Regions from separate parts of the Pseudoalteromonas sp. PSi26 genome, predicted to be linked through region 1. Evidence: predicted binding sites of a transcription regulator. Region 1 holds the regulator's gene; the other holds the start of a gene.
What was found. The regulator LexA, encoded in region 1, represses DNA repair genes until DNA is damaged. The targets are predictions, from matches to a motif close to TACTGTATNNNNATACAGTA.
Positions count from the first base shown of each region.

Region 1 (8,073 bases):
TACTTACGCCATCAACTTCAAGTACGGTATCGCCTCGTTGAAAGCCAATTTGGCTTGCTGGTGAGTCATCTTCAAGGTAAGCAACACGTAAAATTCTATCGGCTGAATCTCCAATAAATGCCCAGTTAATACCATAACCAGAGGTAACGCCCGATTGTGCTTCTTGGAAGTAATCTTCAGAGGGTTCTGAAAAATGAAAGTTATCTTTTTTAGCGCCTGAATCGGTTAGTTCTTCAGTTTTCAGTTGAGCAAAATACTCAGCCACGGTATCGAACGATTCAGGGTCGTTATCAGCTATTTCGTCATACCACAGGTATGTTTCGTCGCTCCATGAGCGAAGCCATAGTTTTTCGTATAAGGCTGAACCAGCTTGGTCTGGGTATGGTTGGTTGTTATTAAACGGGTCACTACCTGTGCGCGGTGTTTCACAAAAGTTTTTAAGTTCGTCTGAAGGTTCAAATACACCGGCAGTCCATGTCGGTGTGTTACTAGTAGGTGGCGTGACAGGCGCTGGTGTAGTGTTGCTACCTCCGCCTCCACCACAACCTGTTAAAGCAAATACTGAGAGCGCGCTGATGATTGCAAGCGATAGTGTGTTGTTTTTAAACATATTCAGTACTTCCTGTAAATAAGTTGTTTAAAATACTACAACACCTGATTATTTATTCAACGTTTTGCTTTTTCTTTATGTAAATAATTGTGTCATTTTTTATCGGCAAGGCAGGATCTTATGTTTGCATATTAGCGGGAATATACCATTACATTTTTTGTACAGTATCTTTTAGTGCTAGGTCTTGCTTTTGCCACGCATTAAAAAGTTTTTGTTGTTGTTTTGAAATTTTTAAACCATAGGTTTTTTGCATATAAGCATAGGCGTCGGCAATTTGTTTACGGGCATAAAATGGTGGCTCAACAACACGTTGCTTAAAGTTTACTTTTACATCGCATTGGCCGTATTGAGTCGCGGCTTCACCTAGCATGCCAAAGCGGTAATTAGAACGGTCAGCGTTTATTTCGCCAATTACGGGGGCTAAGTTGTTTATGTCAGCTTCCATTTTTCGAAATTTTTCGCTGACTTTACGGCAGTTTTTACGCCCACCATTTTGCCAACATTGTAGTTGATGCCCAAACTCCCATGCCGATACAATATGCTCCCATTCAATACGTAAGGCGCGCTGGTTTACTTTGCCTGAGCGGGTAAATGTATTACGAGGTACATAGCCACAACCCGTTGGATCTGGCACTAGTTTTTTACCTTGTTTTTTAATATCACAACCGCAATACAGGCTTTTTGCATTGTTCGGTAGTGTTTTTATTAAGTGCTTTTTAGCAGTAGAGAAACGAGTAAAGTCTTTACTTGATACCGAAAAACAGACACAGCAAGCCAGTAAGGCCAAAATCAATCGGGTCATATCCATCACATACGTGAACTACAGGAGCGCCTAGTTTACTGGGTTAACAGGCAAACATACACTTATTTAAAACTGCGTTTAATCCTTATGTTTTGCAATAGCAGCAAAAAACCACTTAAACAAAAAAGTACACTGGTTGCTGCAAAGCTAATTAATAAAGGATTATTAAAGTTTTCACGTTCATCGTAATCCATAATATGTAGCATCCAAAAAAAGTCGAAAATTCGCCACAGTGTACTGCGCACAGTAATCACTTTGCCTGTATCTGATGACAAATAGAGGGTGGTGCTAAATGTATCGTTAAATTGTACTTGCCATACATTTTTTTTATAACCGCTTTCTCGTGGTCCTACAGCTAATAATGCGGTACTTTCGGGTTGAGCATCAATAAGTAAATGTGCGTGCGCATTAGCAATTATTTGCTGTTTATTCGGCGCTTTAAATGGTTGCCCAGTAATGCCATTAAAGCTTTGTTGGTTGTCTTTACTGGTTACAGTTATAAGTGGGGTGGATAAGAAATGTGTGAAGGTTATTTTGATCGGATTGGTTACTTTGGTTGCGATATCATCAATTGATGCGACGTAATCATGGCTTTTAAAAGGGTTGGCTAGCGTGCGTGTTGCTAGGTGTTTACCATGTACTTTTTCAAGCGGGATGGCGCTCATAACCAAACCGCCAAGCAACCAAGCTAGTATTTGTATTCCTAATAAATAGCCCAACCATTTATGAAGTTTACGTGCTGGTTTAAAAATTTTTTTCATGTGTGTTTATCATATTATTTTTAAAAGACATTTTACGCGATGGTTGAGCAAGGTGGGTGCGACAAAATGTCGCACTAATACATTAAAATAGCGTTTCAGCACAATAGCGCCAATTGTAAGCAGCAATAGCACTCTAAAATAAGAGTATTGCCATATAAAACGTCTATTTATAGGGTGTTGATTTGGTATAAAGGTAAAACTGCGTTAAAGTTTGCATGGTAACCATTAGAGGATAAATACGAGACAATGTCGGAAATTCAATTTTTAAATGTAGATCTAGAGCTTGAGTCAAAACAAGATATTAGTGTTCTGGTGGCCGATCTAAAAAAAGTCGCAACGATTTTACATTATGACAAAGACGAATACCGTCAATTAGCACGTATTGAGGTAGCTGGCGATGTAAAATCACCAGACAAAGCAATAAACCATATATGTGAGCTTATTGAATCGTGTTCACGCAATGCATTAAAGCAATGGTTAAGCTGCTCACGTAGAACGTTTGATATAGGGTTTGAGTCAGGCACATCGCCAAAGTGTTTTAATCAAGCTTTACATGCAGATACACTACTTCGTATATCTGCTATTGGCGCGGGTATGGAAATAACAATTTACCCTCTCGAGAAGTAACCTACGCTTTTCGCTCAACAACTGCTGCGGTCATTTTTGATACGCAGCACAGTTCGTTACGGCTGTTTGTGATTTTTATTTCCCAAACTGAACTACGTTTTCCAATATGAAATGCGCGTGCTGTTGCCGTTAATGTACCATTACGAGAAGCCTTTAAATGGCTTGCACTTATTTCTTGCCCAACACAGTAAAATTTTGTGAAATCGACAACAAAATTAGCAGCATAGCTGGCTACCGTTTCTGCCAGTACAACGTTAGCGCCGCCATGAACCATGCCAATAGGATTATGATGTGCAGGGATTGCAGGCATAGTTGCGACTAAGTAATCATCGCCTATCTCTGTTATTTCGATTCCCATGGTTTTCATTAGGGTACCTTGACCATTAATGCCTTCGTCCAATTGTTTACACAATGCTAATGTAATGGGTTGATGCCAAATACTCATATAGATTCCTTTAAATTTAATGAAGCAAGTTACTATTTTTATAGGCTATATTAGAAAGCCCCTAAAATGTACACGTAAGAAAGTAATTTGGCTATTTGAACGGGTAATTTAAATTTGCGATTTTTATTTAACTGTATATACTCACAGTTAAATGTACTGTATGGAAAACCAGTTGTATGCGCCCATTAACTAAACGCCAAGCTCAAATACTCGAATTAATTAAAGTGTTTATTAAAGACACTGGTATGCCGCCTACACGTGCCGAAATAGCACAAACGTTAGGGTTTAAAAGTGCAAATGCCGCTGAAGAACATTTAAAAGCCCTTGCCAAAAAAGGGGTGATTAAAATGAAACCAGGCGCAAGCCGAGGGATTCAACTTGTTGAAGAAGAGGAACCGGAGCAATTGGGTTTACCGCTTATTGGCCGAGTTGCAGCAGGTTCACCCATTTTGGCGCAAGAGCATGTTGAAAGCCACTGTAAAATTGACCCGTTAATGTTCAAACCAGCTGCTGACTTTCTACTGCGCGTAAATGGTATGAGTATGAAAGATATAGGCATTATGGATGGCGATTTACTTGCTGTGCATAAAACACAAGTGGCTGAAAATGGTCAAGTTGTGGTTGCCCGTGTTGATGACGATGTAACCGTAAAACGTATTGAAAAGGCAGGTCGTCAGGTATTACTTCATGCCGAAAATGACGAGTTTGCACCAATTAAGGTCGACCTCGAAACTGAGTCATTCAACATTGAAGGCTTAGCAGTGGGTGTTATTCGTAACGCGGACTGGATGTAGTTTTTTCTTATTTTATGAAAAGCGCACTATTTTGGTGCGTATTTTTATTTTTTTAAATTTATTTGTTTTTTATTCACACTCTTTCATTTCATCCTTAGCCCTTACTACCTCTCGATTTGAGCCATTTTTTTCTACGCTAAACTAAATCAACGCTCTACTTTTTACATATTTATTGTTTGTTTTTAATACAAAAAACTTGCATGCTGGTTAAATATTAACTAATTGTTAATGAACTGACGCTGGCAATACTCATCGCTTTTAAGTTTTGAGCACACACAATAAATTTGTTGCTAGCGCAGTGAATGCCAATTTTTATAAATAAAACGGCATTAATAAAAAAATAAAAATAACGAATTGGCGTTTAAGCCGTATGCCTCTTCGCTTTGCACTAGCAACAGCATCAAAGGAGTCGTCACATGGGTAAACTTAGTTGTACCTTGTGGCTTATATTGTGTGCTTTTCCGCAGTTAGCCTTGGCAAATAGCCAATTTAATATGCGTAAAGGCGTTACAGATATAAGTGAAAATGTTTACGAATTACACATGACCATATTTTTTATATGTTGTGTGATTGGGATAATAGTGTTTGCCATTATGCTTTGGGCACTCATTCATCATCGCAAATCTAAAGGAGCGGTTCCCGCTCAATTCCACGAAAGCACCAAAGTAGAAATTCTTTGGACAGCCATTCCATTTGTTATTTTAATTGCTATGGCAGTGCCTGCTACAAAAACCTTAATCGCTATGGAAGATGCCAGTAAAGCCGACTTAACAATTAAAGTTACAGGTTCACAGTGGAAATGGCATTATGAATACATGGGAGAAGATGTAGAGTTTTACTCAATGCTTGCAACTCCTCAGGATGAAATAACTAATTTAGCTGATAAAAACCCAAATTATTTACTTGAGGTAGACAAACCCCTCGTACTACCAATTAATCAAAAAATTCGTTTTTTAATGACCTCAGATGATGTTATCCACTCTTGGTGGGTACCAGACTTTGCCGTTAAAAAAGACGCCAATCCAGGCTTTATTAACGAAACATGGACCAACATAAACGAAGAAGGTATTTACCGAGGTCAGTGTGCCGAGCTGTGCGGTAAAGACCACGGGTTTATGCCTGTTGTAGTTGAGGCTAAATCTGAGGCTGATTTTAAAGTATGGCTTGCCGATGCTAAACAAGCTAAGCAACAAGCAGCTTTAGCTGATGCAGCTTTACTTGATCAAACATTACCTAAAGAAGAGCTAATGGAGCTGGGCGCTCAAGTATACATGGCAAGTTGTGCAGCATGTCATCAACCTACGGGGTTAGGGCTACCGGGCGTATTTCCGGCTCTAAAAGGCAGCCCAATTGTACTTGGCGATATAAAAGGTCATATAGACATACTTATTCATGGGAGCCCAGGTACGGCAATGCAATCATTTGCCAAGCAGTTATCTATAAAACAATTGGCTGCGGTTATTACTTACAAGCGCAATGCATGGGGTAACGATACCGGTGATGTTATTCAGCCTAGTGAGATTCAAGCAGCACTTGATGCCGACGCGGAGGCTAACTAATGAGTAGCATAGCAGAACAACCAAACGCCAATGAAGCGCATCATGCTCATCATCCAGCTAAAGGCTTTAAACGCTGGCTTTATACAACAAATCATAAAGATATTGGTAGCTTATATTTAATATTTTCGCTGACCATGTTTTTAATTGGTGGCGCCATGGCTATGGTGATCAGGGCCGAACTATTTCAGCCTGGGTTGCAGTTGGTCGATCCCCACTTTTTTAATCAAATGACTACAGTTCACGGTTTAATAATGGTGTTTGGCGCCGTTATGCCTGCCTTTACGGGATTAGCCAATTGGATGATACCGTTAATGATAGGTGCGCCAGATATGGCATTACCTAGAATGAATAACTGGAGTTTTTGGATTTTACCTTTCGCATTTTTAATTTTGCTTGCGTCTTTATTTATGCCTGGAGGGGGTCCTGCTTTTGGCTGGACCTTCTATGCTCCGCTTTCAACCACATACAGTAACGACAATACTGCCTTGTTTGTATTTGCTGTGCACATAATGGGCATTAGCTCGATTATGGGGGCTATTAACGTGGTGGTTACTATAGTTAACTTACGCGCTCCTGGTATGACGTGGATGAAACTCCCTCTGTTTGTATGGACATGGCTAATAACGGCATTTTTGCTCATTGCTGTTATGCCCGTTTTGGCAGGGGCGGTGACCATGGTTTTAACCGATAAATATTTTGCGACTAGCTTTTTTGACGCTGCCGGTGGTGGCGATCCGGTGATGTTCCAGCATATATTTTGGTTTTTTGGCCACCCCGAAGTTTACATCATGATTTTGCCAGCCTTTGGTATCATTTCAACTATAGTGCCTACTTTTTCGCGTAAAAAGCTATTTGGTTATGCATCTATGGTTTATGCCACGTCATCTATAGCACTGCTAAGCTTTATTGTGTGGGCGCATCACATGTTTACCACCGGTATGCCGGTAGCTGCAGAGCTATTTTTTATGTACTCCACAATGCTGATATCGGTACCTACCGGCGTGAAAGTATTTAATTGGGTAGCCACCATGTGGCGCGGTTCGATTAGCTTTGAAGTCCCTATGATGTTCAGCATTGCCTTTATAGTGTTGTTTACATTAGGTGGTTTTTCAGGGTTGATGCTTGCTATTACCCCCGCCGACTTTCAATACCACGATACTTATTTTGTAGTGGCTCATTTTCATTATGTATTAGTGACTGGAGCAGTATTTTCTATCATGGCTGGTGCTTATTACTGGCTGCCCAAATGGACCGGCAATATGTTTAATATCACGTTGGCTAAATGGCACTTTTGGTTGTCGTTAGTCAGTGTAAATGTGCTGTTTTTCCCAATGCATTTTGTGGGGTTAGCTGGTATGCCTCGTCGTATTCCGGACTATGCACTGCAATTTGCAGACTTCAACGCAATTATAAGTATTGGTGGCTTTGCATTTGGTTTATCTCAACTGTTGTTTGTGGTGGTTGTTTTTAAATGTGCCAGAGGTGGCGAAAAAGTCCCTGCTAAAGTTTGGGATGGTGCAGAAGGTTTAGAGTGGGAAGTTGAATCCCCTGCGCCATACCACACTTTTTCAACACCACCGGAAATTAAGTAATGACACATGCACCACTTCTTAAGCGCTTAATACTTATCAGCATAGGTATGTTTGCGTTTGCGTTTGCGTTAGTACCGTTATACGACGTGTTTTGTGATTTAACAGGGCTTAATGGGAAGCCATCGTTAGAGCAAGCACAACAAAGTACTATGGTTCAGCAAACAAGGGACGTCAGCGTGAGTTTTACTACCCATGCGCAAAGTGGTGCACCTTTTGAAGTGAAATCAAAAGAGTACAGTGTGGTTGTAAAACCCGGAGAAATGCGAGAAGTCGTTTTTAGCGCAAAAAATAGTAGTGAACTCGATAAAGTTATGCAGGCAGTACCGTCTGTTTCACCAGGCAAAGCGGCAAAATATTTACACAAAATGGCCTGCTTTTGCTTTGATCAACAACCCCTAAAAGCGGGAGAAGAGCTCGAATTTAAATTGCTTTTTTATGTTGATACAGCGCTTCCAGGTGATGTTGAAGAGCTAACTTTGTCTTACACCGTATTTGATATTAGTGAGCAACTAGTTGCCAGTAATAACTAGCAACAAACACTAGTGCGAAACTAGGAGCAAGTAAAATGAATCAAGAACATGAGCATTATTACGTACCAGAGCAAAGCCCGTGGCCCATTGTAGGGGCGGTTGCGTTGTTTTTTATCGCCGTAGGCGCAGGCTTAACTGTTATGGAGGTTGGAAAAGAAGGAGGTAGCGGTGTTTATTTGCTTTATGCCGGTATAGCCGTTCTTTTATATATGTTATTTGGCTGGTTTAAAAATGTTATACACGAGTCAGGCCAAGGGTTGTACTCAGCACAAATGGATCGTTCTTTTCGACAAGGCATGAGTTGGTTTATTTTTTCTGAGGTTATGTTTTTTATGGCCTTTTTTGGTGCGTTA
Region 1 is NZ_JBHNYT010000015.1:27,908-35,980, forward strand. Features, by position in the region: gene ACFI34_RS15080 (S41 family peptidase) at 1-610, opposite strand, end outside; gene ACFI34_RS15085 (endonuclease) at 759-1,412, opposite strand; gene ACFI34_RS15090 (hypothetical protein) at 1,475-2,173, opposite strand; gene ACFI34_RS15095 (hypothetical protein) at 2,420-2,800, shown strand; gene ACFI34_RS15100 (PaaI family thioesterase) at 2,802-3,245, opposite strand; gene lexA (transcriptional repressor LexA) at 3,422-4,039, shown strand; gene coxB (cytochrome c oxidase subunit II) at 4,456-5,598, shown strand; gene ctaD (cytochrome c oxidase subunit I) at 5,598-7,190, shown strand; gene ACFI34_RS15120 (cytochrome c oxidase assembly protein) at 7,190-7,720, shown strand; gene ACFI34_RS15125 (cytochrome c oxidase subunit 3) at 7,756-8,073, shown strand, end outside.

Region 2 (8,073 bases), on a different contig from region 1:
ATTATTTAAAATAATTCCTAAATCGAAAACTGGAGTAGGGATATCCATATAATCTTTAACACCAATAAAGCTTTTGTTGTTGTTTGGTAGTGTTGTGAGATTATTATCAAAGCGCTCGGTTAATAAGATATCAAGTATTTTCAGAGAAATGGTTTTGCAGCCCACTTTAAAGTTTATTAATTCCATGCCTTTATCTTAATTTACCCATTAATGTATTAAGAATAGAACAAATCTACCAAATAGCTTAAGTAACTGTGGTAATTAATCATTGTATTAAGGGGGTGGGTTATTTGATGGCTTTAGCTAGTTTTAACACTGCTTGTTTAAAGCATGTTTCAAGCTCTTTTTTGCCTTGTATATTTAATTGCTCAATGACGTTTGCATCGCTTTCATTTTGCAAAATTAACTTAATTAATAATTGCTTATCGCTTTGTGTTAAGTAATTAATGATTGAGGGCGTCTCAGTGATAACTTGCCAAATAGTGGCCGAAATACTAAATCGAGAAAAATGACTATTAAGTTGTCGTGCTATACGTTTTTGCGTATCTGTACTTATAGGTTTATTTTTAAACGGGGCAATAAGTACACTTACAAGCTGCCAGTCAAGGTGCTTAAAGTGTGTGAGTAAGGCATAAAATATATCGTTTTGAAAATCAGCTTTTAATTGTTTCAGCGTACTTGTATTGTTGTTTAAATACTTCACAACGAGTGCTGAGTGCTCGCCAGTGCTTTTATCTTTTTGATAGCCAAGCTTTATGGTACTAAATCCTTGGCTTTGCCAAAATTTTAATAGCTCAGCCGTAGCGCCAAAACTAGCTCCAAACCAATAACACTCATTACTTACTTTTGATTCGCAGTAACTCAGTAGCGCTTTACCTAGCCCTAGACTGTGAAGGTTAGGAGCAACAGCAATTCTTACTACGCGGGCAGAGAATTGGGTAAGGCACTGGGGATCATTGCTTAGCTGCGAGAGAGTCTGTGCCATTAAATGCCCTTGAGGGCGGCGTTCACCTTTTAGTACTTGCTCAGTTAGCTCGAGGGGTAATCCGCCCTCTATTGAGATTAAACACACTCCTACTAATTGGTTATTTATCTGGGTTATGAATAATCGTTGCGCAGGCGCATCAAGTAGCTGGCGTAAATCATTAACGCTACTTTGATAATGTGCTAAGGAAAGTAATGCAATAACCTGCTCAAGTAACGGCTCGTTGTTTGTGAGTTGTTGTTGAGTAATTTCACTGTGGACTAGCTTATTTAAGCCATTGCTTTGTATTTCTTCGTACTGTGCTTCGAGTGCGAGTAAAGTGCGTATATAGCGCTCTAACGGGTCTGCTTTTGCAAACCTTAACGGTGCATCAAGTGTGACAATATTAGCGGCTTTGTACTTTGCTTTAACATACTGACTAAACCTAATTGTATAACCCCTACCATTGCCCTCATAGCCTACTAAAGTGCTTGCAAATACAATACGCGGATAATGCTTAAGCATTTTGAACAACAAGGGAACAGGTATTGCAGCTGCCTCGTCAACAAGTAATAAATCACACTCTGGCAACGAGCTTAATAATGAGTCTGGAGCAATGTACTGTAAATTGGCAAGCTGCTTACTTTTACTATCGAAGGGGATGTTTAACTCATTGCTTAAGTGTTTAAAGCTACTATGAGTGGCTTTAAATTGTGTGCTGCAAATTAGTATTTTTTTATCTATAAGTTTTGCAGCAGCAAGTCCAAGCGCTGCAGATTTACCACGGCCTCTATCGGCATTAATAAGTAAAGGGCGATTAGCGCGACCATGAGCCACTCTAATTATATTTTCTACACAATGCTGTTGCGGTTCAAAATCTATTTTATTGGTAGAGCTTTCGCTGATGATATTACGTGTACAGCCATGTAATTCACTGAAATGAAAAGCGGGTAACGATTGTATAACGCGGGCAATGCGTTCATTAAAAAAACTATAGTTTACTTTGTACCCGTAAGACTGCACTGTGCTTAGCGCAGGATCTGGCCAAGTTGAAAGCTCGCTTAATTCTGGTAGCAGTAAATATAAAATACCGCCTGCTTTTACTGTACCTGCAATGGCTGCCAATATATCAGGGTGTAAGCCACTAAAGCCATCGTATACGGCGTGTGAATATTCTTGCCCTAAAATCTGATGAGTACGATTAGGCCACTGCGCGTTATTTAATGTGGTATTTTTAGAAACGACGAGTGTGTTTTCAGTTTGAAGTAATTCACCTAACAGCTTGTAGCACCAAGCGGTACTGCCAGTAATAAGCACAAGTTGGCGATGATAAGCGCCAACCAGTGTTTTTTCTAACGTGTTTATGTAAGCTTTATACAGCTTGTAATCGTGCATAAGCCGTTACTAACCATTTGCTGCCTAAGTCATCAAAGTTTACCTGTACGCGCGATTGAGCGCCGCTACCTTCATAGTTAAGTACCGTGCCAATACCAAACTTGGCATGCAGTACACGTTGACCTAAGTTAAAGCCGCTGTTTTCAAAGGCGGCATGGCTTACTGATGCACTAAAGCGACCTGCTGCCGGTGGTCGCGAAACTTGCGTTTTGATACGAATTTCTTCAACGCAGTCTTCAGGAATTTCGCGTAAAAAACGTGAAGGACTATGGTATTTCTCTTGTCCATAAAGGCGGCGGCTTTCGGCGTGGCTAATGTATAACTTATCCATAGCACGAGTCATGCCGACGTAACAAAGGCGACGTTCTTCTTCGAGGCGGCCAGACTCTTCATTACTTTGCTGCGATGGAAACATGCCTTCTTCTACGCCCACCATAAATACAAGCGGGAATTCTAAGCCTTTAGCTGAGTGAAGCGTCATCATTTGTACCGCGTCTTCGTGTTCGTCGGCTTGTCCTTCGCCAGATTCAAGCGAGGTATAGGCTAAAAAGCCTTGCAGGGGTGAGCTAAACTCTTCTTCTTCAGGGAGTTCGTACTGATCGCAGGCACTTATAAGCTCTTCTAAGTTTTCTACACGAGCTCGGCCTTTTTCGCCTTTTTCAGCTTGATACATAGCCATAAGGCCAGAGGTTTGAATTGTGTATTTAGCTTGTTCTTGTAAAGTGAGATCGCTAATTTTGTCTTCAATGTGCTCAACAAGCTCTACAAACTTTGTTACAGCGCCAGCTGCTCGGCCTGATAAGTGCTGTTGTTCAACAATAGCTTTAGCTGCGTACCAAAGCGGAAGTGACTCAGCACGAGCACAATCACGTATATGACTTAATGTTTTATCGCCAATACCGCGAGCAGGAGTATTAATTACACGCTCAAATGCGGCGTCGTCTTGGCGATTACCTACTAAGCGTAAGTACGATAGCGCATCTTTAATTTCTTGACGCTCGAAGAATCGCATACCACCGTAAATACGGTATTTTAAGCCTTCTTGTAGCATCGCTTCTTCAAGTACACGAGATTGCGCGTTACTACGGTACAAAATAGCAGCGTCTTGCAATGCATTTCCGGCATTTAGCCAGCTGCGTAATTTGCTACTTACAAAGCGGGCTTCGTCTAATTCGTTAAATGCGGCATAAATAGAAATAGGTTCGCCGTCGTTACCGTCGGTCCATAAGCTTTTCCCCATGCGCTCTGAGTTATTTTTAATTAGCGCATTAGATGCTTTTAGAATGGTTGCGGTTGAGCGGTAGTTTTGCTCAAGACGAATGGTTTCGGCATCAAAATCAGTTAAAAAGCGTTTAATGTTTTCTATTTTAGCGCCGCGCCAACCGTAAATACTTTGGTCATCGTCGCCTACAATCATAATGCTTTGTGTATCACCAGCAAGCAGCTTTAACCATGCGTATTGAATGGTATTGGTATCTTGGAACTCGTCTACTAGCATGTGCGCAAAGCGCTGTTGGTAGTGGCGAAGTAACGTCGGGTTATTTTTTAATACTTCATAGCTGCGTAGCAGTATTTCAGCAAAATCGACCAAACCAGCCCTGTCACAGGCTTCCTGATAGGCGGCATATACACGCAACATCATTTGCTCGTTTATGTCATACGCTTGAATATCTTTAGGACGAAGTGCCTCGTCTTTTTTAGCGCTGATGTACCAGCCAAACTGTTTAGCTGGCCACTTTTTATCATCAATATTCATTGATTTTAATAAGCGCTTAATCATACGAAGTTGGTCATCAGAGTCTAATATTTGAAAGGCTTCTGGTAAGTTAGCTTCACGGTGATGAGCGCGTAAAATTCGATGTGATAAACCATGGAAAGTACCAATCCACATGCCACCGACGGGTGCTTTTAAGGTTTCTTCAACACGTGTGCGCATTTCTTTCGCTGCTTTATTGGTAAAGGTTACCGCAAAAATACTATAAGCAGAGGCTTGCTCAACCTGCATAAGCCACGCAATACGATGAACCAACACTCGTGTTTTACCAGACCCAGCACCTGCCAATACCAGCATGTTTTGTAATGGGGCTGCAACGGCATCGCGTTGTTTGTCATTTAAGCCGTCGAGTAATTCTGAAACGTCCATCGTTACGCCTTTTTAATCAATATTGAGGGCAGTATAACAGGTGTTTTTGTTAGGCTAAATAAAATACTGTTTTTATGAACAGCTATTATAAAAATTGCCTCTAAAACCAATTGGCAGGATAGTTTTTTTGGTATGGATAAGTAACTAAAATTAATAATAAAAATAATCAAATTGACCTATATTTAGTAAAAAATACCAAAGCAATTAGTGAGTCGTAATTTAACTAACTGATTTTTAAGCTTTAATAAATTGGCATAAAGTGTGATAGTAAGTAGATAACTAAAATTTAAAATTAATTAACTACAGAGGTGAGTATGGCTGATCAAGGGTCTGGCGGTAATGTAATTGCTGCGTTGTGTAATATATTTTTTCCTGGTTTAGGGCAACTAGTACAAGGGCGTATTTTAGCTGCTATATTTTTTGCACTAGCCATTGTCATAAGTTATGCACTTATATATGTACTCGTTGGTTTTGTATTAGTGCCTATTATTTACTTATGGTCAATTATTGACGCCGCGCGTTATAGATCGCGAAGTTAACAGCTTTAGAGCTGAATAAAATGGCGCCCATGTGGCGCTATTTTGCTTTATATGTCCTGTGGTTTGCGGGCGTTTACGTATATAATTACGCAATTAAAGAGTTACAGGCAAACCCTATGGAATATCAATTTATTCGCGACCCTATTAGTGGGCTGCGCATTAAAATAAGCAGCGAGCATGCAATCATTGGCCGTTGGTTAAACGAAGAAATTGGCAAAGACAAAGTGGCTATGGTGCAAGCACTTATTGCGTCGGTAAAAACGAGTTTTGAGCCTGTGACTTTAAAAGGCCAAGAAATAGATTTAATTTTATCTAAAGATGAAGCCTTATTTGAAGCGCATGCACTGCACCAAGACAGCGAAGACTTAATTGCCTACCAAGATGACGATTTAATGCTTGAAGAAAACGACTTAAGCAGTGGTTGTGGTTTTGAAGACTTTATTGACTTAATCGAGTCGTGGTGTGAGTTTACCAGTAATCGATAAAATAATTAAAACAGACATAGCAAATGCAAAAACAGCGCTTTCTCTGTATTATTAAAACAACTAAAAACGACAGGAATTGATATGTCTGCCAATTTAAATAAGCTAGTAGTCATGCTAGAAATGCAAAACGCCATGAATACAAAAGTGCATGAGCAATGGTTTACACAAGGGTTTGAATGGTATCGCGCTATTTGGGTTGAGTGTGCCGAAATGCTAGATCACCATGGCTGGAAGTGGTGGAAAAAACAAACACCCGATACCGAGCAAGTTATTTTAGAATTAGTTGATATTTTTCACTTTGGTTTGTCGCTACGTATTGACGGTAAAACAAGCTATCAAGATTTAGCAAAGCAATTAGAAAGTGAGTTGAGCCAAGTACAGCAAGCTGATGACTTTAAACAAACGTTAGAAATACTTGCGGCATCTGCAGTTGCAGATAAAGCGTTTAATGCAGCAGCATTTGCCGGTTGTATGGCACAAATGGGCATGGATATTGACGATTTATACCGTGGTTACGTCGGTAAAAACACCTTAAATTTTTTCCGCCAAGACCATGGTTATCAAGATGGTAGCTACATTAAAGTATGGAACGGCCAAGAAGATAACGAACACTTGGTTGAAGTGGTCAAAAGCCTTGATACCGAACATGCAGACTTTGCAAAGTTAGTTTACCAAGGCCTTGAGGCACGTTACCCAAAAAGCTAAATAATAGTACGGTAGTCGGTTACATTTAAGTAATCGGCTATTTCGTTGTGTGGTTGCTGGCTGTCGGGGTTGGCAACCGCAAGTAAGTGTCCAATGCCGTATTCTTTTGCGGCATTTAATACAGCTACGCTGTCGTCAACAAACAAAGTGCGTGTTTTGTTAAACCCTAAATCGTTTTGTACTTGGTGCCATAAACTTTGCTGCTCTTTGCTGACGCCATATTCATGCGTCGACACAACACCATCTAAATAATTATCGATTGCGGTGTGTTCAAATTTCATCATGACGTTTTCTGGATGTGCGTTGGTAAGCAATATAAGCTCTTTTCCTGCTTTTTTTAGCTCCGTTAAAAAATAGGGCACGTCGTCACGAACTTTTATAAGGTGCTGTGTTTCTCGTTTTAAATCCATAATTGGTAATTGAAGCTGATCTTCCCAATAATCTAAGCAGTACCACTCAATTTGGCCACTTACAGCTTGGTAGCGTTTAAAAATATCTTTTTTTGCTTCGCTTAAGCTTATATTTTTGGCTAAGGCATGTTGTTGTGGAAGAACAGTTAACCAAAAATGGCTGTCATAATGTAAATCGAGAAGTGTTCCGTCCATATCAAGTAAAACGGTATCGATTTTTGACCAATTTAGCATGGGCTTTTCCCTGTGAAAAGTTTATGATTAAGCACAACTGCCATGATAGCAAATTAACGCCAATGACACAGAAAAAGCATCCAACACCTCCTCAAATCCTAAGTAATAATGTTGTCGCTAAAAGTCGCCTATTTACTGTGGAATCTTTAGAGCTTAAATTTTCGAATGACGAAGAGCGTCAGTATGAACGTATTCGAGGTGGTGGCAGGGGCGCTGTAATGATTGTGCCTATAACGGCCGATAACGAAATGCTGCTAGTGCGTGAGTATTGCGCGGGCACCAATGACTACCAGCTAGGTTTTCCTAAAGGACTTATCGACCCAGGCGAAACGCCAGAGCAAGCTGCTAATAGAGAACTTAAAGAAGAAGTAGGTTTTGGCGCAGACTTTTTTAAACCATTAAAAACAGTGACCATGGCACCCAGTTATTTTAATGCCACTATGCACATTTTATTTGCTAAGCAATTATATCCGCAAACGCTCCTTGGCGATGAGCCTGAGCCTTTAGTTGTTGTTAAGTGGCCATTAACGCAATGGCAGTCATTATTAGAGCAAGTTGATTTTACCGAAGCACGAAGTGTTGCCGCTTTGCTATTATTAGATAAGTACTTAGCATCTGGAGCTGCCGATGAATAATTTATTAGAACCTTGTATTGAATTAGCCGAACGTGCAGGCGATGCCATTATGGCTATATACAAAAAAGATGATATTGGCCAACAAGAAAAGTCAGACCACACACCAGTAACTAAAGCCGATTTAGCTGCAAATGATGTGCTTGTTGCAGGCTTAAAGGCACTTGCGCCCGATATTCCTATTATGTCGGAAGAAACACCTATTCCTGCATTAGCCGATAGGCAAGATTGGCAGCGTTATTGGTTACTTGATCCCATGGATGGCACAGGTGAATTTATTTTAGAAAGTGGTGATTTTGCGGTAAATATTGCGCTTATTGAAAATAACCACCCTGTGTTGGGTGTAATTCATTGGCCGTCAAAAGGTATTACGTATTTTGCGAGTGCTAAAAATGGTGCTTTTAAGCGTGAAGAAAAGAGCGACACACGAATATACGTAGCTCCGCCTGAAAGTTTAACACTAGCGGTAAGTCGCCGTCAGAAAATTGAGTCGGTGAGTCAATACTTAAATAGCCAATTTACAACTATTGCAGTTGGTTCGTGCTCGTTAAAAGCATGTATTGTTG
Region 2 is NZ_JBHNYT010000011.1:2,162-10,234, forward strand. Features, by position in the region: gene ACFI34_RS12550 (chemotaxis protein) at 1-186, opposite strand, end outside; gene ACFI34_RS12555 (tRNA(Met) cytidine acetyltransferase TmcA domain-containing protein) at 287-2,359, opposite strand; gene uvrD (DNA helicase II) at 2,337-4,502, opposite strand; gene ACFI34_RS12565 (hypothetical protein) at 4,817-5,041, shown strand; gene ACFI34_RS12570 (YacL family protein) at 5,158-5,526, shown strand; gene ACFI34_RS12575 (dUTP diphosphatase) at 5,608-6,231, shown strand; gene yrfG (GMP/IMP nucleotidase) at 6,228-6,875, opposite strand; gene nudE (ADP compounds hydrolase NudE) at 6,938-7,510, shown strand; gene cysQ (3'(2'),5'-bisphosphate nucleotidase CysQ) at 7,503-8,073, shown strand, end outside.
Region 2: the regulator LexA is predicted to act here: its motif matches at 4,567-4,586, upstream of uvrD (DNA helicase II).